Regions from separate parts of the Micromonospora sagamiensis genome, predicted to be linked through region 2. Evidence: riboswitches for the same ligand, from Rfam matches in the RefSeq annotation. Region 2 holds a riboswitch; the other holds the start of a gene.
The links. Region 2 has a riboswitch for cyclic di-AMP ahead of IGA62_RS13465 (C40 family peptidase). Riboswitches for the same ligand answer to the same signal wherever they lie in the genome.

Region 1 (2,195 bases), 440 kb from region 2:
ACGGTCAGCGCCTACAGCATCGCCGCCCACCAGCGGGGCAAGCCGCTGATCTGGCTGGCGCTGGCGTTCGCCGTCGCCATCGTCGCGTTCGGTCGGTGGCGCGGTCTGGCCGCGCTCGGCGGACTGGCGGCCAGCTTCGCCATCCTGCTCACCTTCGTACTGCCGGGCATCAGCGCCGGGCAGGCTCCGCTGCCGGTGGCGGTCACCGGCGCCGCGCTGATCATGTTCGTGGTGCTGTACCTCACCCACGGGGTCACCGCGCAGACCTCCGTCGCCGTCCTCGGCACCCTGGCCAGCCTGGTGCTCACCGGCCTGCTCGGCAGCCTGGCGACCGCGTTCACCCACCTCACCGGGTACGGCTCCGAGGACGCCACCACGCTGTCGATGTTCCAAGCCGACGTGGACCTGCACGGGTTGCTCCTGGCCGGGATCATCATCGGCTCCCTGGGCGTCCTGGACGACGTCACGGTCACCCAGGCGGCCACGGTCACCGAGCTGGCCCACGCCAACCCCGGTCTCACCCGGCTCCAGCTCTACCGGGCGGCCACCCGGGTCGGCCGGGCGCACATCGCCTCGACGGTCAACACGATCGTGCTCGCGTACGCGGGCGCGTCGTTGCCCCTGCTGCTGTTGCTGACCGCCGACACGCGCGGGGTCAGCGAGATCGTCACCAGCGAGTTCCTCGCCCAGGAGATCGTCCGCAGCATCGTCGCGACGCTCGGCCTGATCGCCGCCGTACCGATCACCACCGGCCTGGCCGCCCTGGTGACCACCGCCGGCCGGGGTGGTACGCCAACCCGCCGGCTGCCCCGGCCCGCCGGCGAGCGGGACGAGGCCCTCGCCGCCCTGAGCGGCCCCCGGGCCGCCACCGGACCGACCGATTCCGCGCCCGCTCCGGGCCGCTCGGCGGACACGGATCCGACATGGTGACACTCCATAACGTCACCGCCAACCGCCCTGATCTTGACAAATGTGACAGGAGTGACGGAAAGCATTAGGGAAATAACGCTTTTGGTCGGGATCCGGGCGTAGAACCCCATGCCCGCCGTCAGGTAACCTCGCTGCCGGTTACCGCCGAAGGCGCGCACCGGCGCCAGCGGGGCCACCGCCTAATCGCCCACCGGCGAACCGGGGAACCAGGTTCATGGGGTGCATCCGCGTCAGCGGTAGGGGCCACTTCCGCCCCGAACCCGTCAGCTAACCCGGTCGGCGGTCGACGGAAGGGAAAACTGTGACGGCACCCCTGCGCCGCTGGCTGAAACCTGTCGTGGTCGTGATCGCCGCCCTCGCCGTGGCCGCTGGGCCCGCGCCGGCACTGGCGGAGCCGTCGAGCCCGTCGGGGCACGACGGAGAACAGCCCACGCTCCTCAACGAGGTCATCGAGGAGGCGAACCGCAGCTACACCCAGGCCCAGGCGAAACTGAACGCCTCGAAGAAGCGTCAGCTCACCCTCGCCCTGGAGGTCGAGCGGACCCGGAACGAGTTGAAGGCGCTCACCCCACAGGTGGCCACGATCGCGGTGCGGTCCTACATGACCGGCCGGGTCGGCCCCGCCTCCATGCTGCTGGACAGCGACACGCCCGACTCGTTCGTCAAGCGGGCCGCCGCGCTGGACGAGATGAACATGGTCAACAGCAAGAAGGTCGCCGCCGTCGCCGCCGTCAAGGAGCAGGCGGAACGGGCCAAGAAGGCGCTCGACGCCGAGGTGCTGGAGCAGCAGAAGCAGGCGGACATCCTGCAGAAGCGCAAGCGCGAGGCGGAGCGGTCGCTCGCCCTCGTCGGCGGCGTCGGGCTGACCGGTGGCCTGGTGGACGCCACCTCCCCGATCGCCCGGATCGGCCCCGGGCGGGACAGCAACGGCAACTGGCGCCCGCTGGGCTGCACCGAGGACGACCCGACCACCGGCGGCTGCATCACCCCGCGCACCCTGCACATGTACAGGGAGGTCAAGCGGGCCGGCTTCAACCTCTTCGTCGGGTGCTACCGGCCGGGCGGGCCGTACGAGCACCCGAAGGGGCGGGCCTGCGACTGGTCGCTCCAGAAGTCGGGGTTCAGCAGCTGGGACACCCGCGCGGAGCGGATGTACGGCAACAACCTCACCGCGTTCCTGGTCCGTAACGCCGACCGGCTCGGCATCTACTACGTGATCTGGAACAAGCAGATCTGGTTCCCGGCAACCGGCTGGAAGTCGTACA
Region 2 (2,195 bases):
CCTGGTCACCCTGTCCGCCGCCGTCGTGGTCGGTGCCGGACTGCTCGCTGCTCCCGCGCAGGTCGCGCCCACTCCCGAGGAGATCGAGGCGCAGATCGACAAGCAGTGGGAGCAGTTGGAGCCCACCATCGAGAAGTACAACGAGGTCCGCAGCCAGCTCAAGGTCAACCAGAAGAAGTCGGCCGACCTGGCGAAGAAGATCCAGCCGCTCGCGCTGCAGAGCGACATGGCCATGAACCGGATCGGCGCCCTGGCCTCCCGGCACTACATGACCGGCCCGTCCCAGGAGATCGGCGCGCTGCTGGTCAGCGCGAAGCCGGGCACCCTGGCCGAGCAGATCGGCCTGCTCGACCGGCTCGCCGCCCACCAGCGCAAGGAACTCCAGGGCGTGCTGGCGATCCAGGCGAAGTACGAAGCCGAGAAGCAGAAGCTCGACACCCTCATCACCAGCCAGACCCAGCAGGAGAAGGACCTGGCGGCGAAGAAGGCGAAGATCGATACGGAGATCAAGCGGCTCCGGGCGTCCATGCCGAAGACCGCGGTCAGCGCCCCCGGCTGCCCGCTGATCAAGGGCGTGATCAGCAGCAAGGCCAACACCGCCATCAGGACCGCCTGCGCCCAGGTCGGTGACCCGTACGTCTGGGGTGCCACCGGGCCCAACTCGTTCGACTGCTCCGGGCTCACCCAGTACGCCTACAAGGCCGCGGGTATCCACCTGACCCACTTCACCGGCGCGCAGTGGCGTGAGACCAAGTCGATCAGCCGCTCCGAGGCCCGCCCCGGTGACCTGGTCTTCTTCTTCAGCGACCTGCACCACGTCGGGCTCTACCTGGGCAACGGCATCATGGTGCACGCCCCCCGGGCCGGTAAGCCGGTGCAGGTGGCCAGCATCAACCACATGCCGGTCGCGGGCTTCCGCCGCCCGTACTGACCGATCCATCCTGACGACGCGGGTCCCCGGCCACTGGCCGGGGACCCGCGTCGCGATGGGCCAACGAACGGCGCCCACAGTGGTTACTGTCGGAAATCGGCAGGTGGCACTCCCGCGAAGCGTGTTGCGGATCGACGACGGCCGTCCCTAGTCTCGGCACTTGCCGAGCCGGTGACAGGTCCGCCATTCGGAGGCGGCAACGGCTCGACACCGCCGAGTCGCACGACGCACGTCGCCACAACGAGAAACGTCGCCACAGCAGAGCGAGCCGGGGAACCACCAGCACCATCGGGGTGAATCCGTACGCCAGGTAGGGCGCTCCCTTCCCGCCCGAACCCGTCAGCTAACCCGGTAGGCGGTCAACGGAAGAAGGAGTACGGAGCCCGGTGGCACACCATGCCCCGCGGCCACCGTCCGCCCGGTCGGCCCCGGCTGCCCGGACGACGGCTGCGCCGCGTCCATGCTGGTCCCGCTTCACCACCGTCATCACCGTCCTCGCCGGAGCCGCCGTCCTCGTGACGGGCGGTGCCGGCGCGGCCCACGCCGAACCCTCGGTCGCCGAGATCGAACGTCAGATCGACCGGGAGTGGAACGCCCTCGAACCGGTTATCGAACAGCACAACGCCACCCGGCAGGCGCTCGCCACCAAGCGGCGGCAGGCGGCGGCCCTCACCGCCCGGATCGAGCCGCTGCGACGCCAGATCGACCAGGCGATGAGCAAGGTCGGCGGGCTCGCGATCCGGGCGTACAAGGGGGAGAACGCCTCCGCCCTGAACGCCATGCTGGCCAACCCGTCGCCAGCCACCGTCGTCCACCAGCTCGAACTGCTCGACCAGTTCGCCCGCCGGCAGCAGGACGACATCCGGCACGTGGTCGAGGTGCGAGACCAGCTCAGCGCCCGCAAGGCTCCGCTCGACCGGCTGATCGCACAGCTCGGTCAGGCCGAACGCCAACTGGACGCCAAGCGGCGGCAGATCGACGTCGACATCGCCCGCCTGCAGAAGATGCGCCTGAAGGCGTACGGCGACGGCGGTGGCACCAGCCTGCGCCCCGCCCCCTGCCCCGCCGTCTACCCGGGCGGTGCCGCCGGCCGGGCCGTCGGCTTCGCCTGCGCCCAGATCGGCAAGCCCTACGTCTGGGGGGCCGAGGGGCCGAACGCGTACGACTGCTCCGGGCTCACCCTCGCCGCCTGGGCACGGGCCGGGGTCACACTGCCGCACAACGCCGCCCAGCAGCGACGGGCGACCGCACCGGTGAGCCGGAA

Region 1: it holds a riboswitch for cyclic di-AMP, as region 2 does, so the genes downstream of both, IGA62_RS15655 (coiled-coil domain-containing protein) here and IGA62_RS13465 (C40 family peptidase) in region 2, are expected to answer to the same signal.

The regions. Positions count from the first base shown of each region.
Region 1 covers NZ_AP023438.1:3,545,311-3,547,505, reverse strand. The annotation lists gene IGA62_RS15660 (YibE/F family protein) at 1-930, shown strand, start outside; cyclic di-AMP (ydaO/yuaA leader) riboswitch at 1,097-1,227, shown strand; gene IGA62_RS15655 (coiled-coil domain-containing protein) at 1,232-2,195, shown strand, end outside.
Region 2 covers NZ_AP023438.1:3,101,206-3,103,400, forward strand. The annotation lists gene IGA62_RS13460 (C40 family peptidase) at 1-931, shown strand, start outside; cyclic di-AMP (ydaO/yuaA leader) riboswitch at 1,173-1,304, shown strand; gene IGA62_RS13465 (C40 family peptidase) at 1,318-2,195, shown strand, end outside.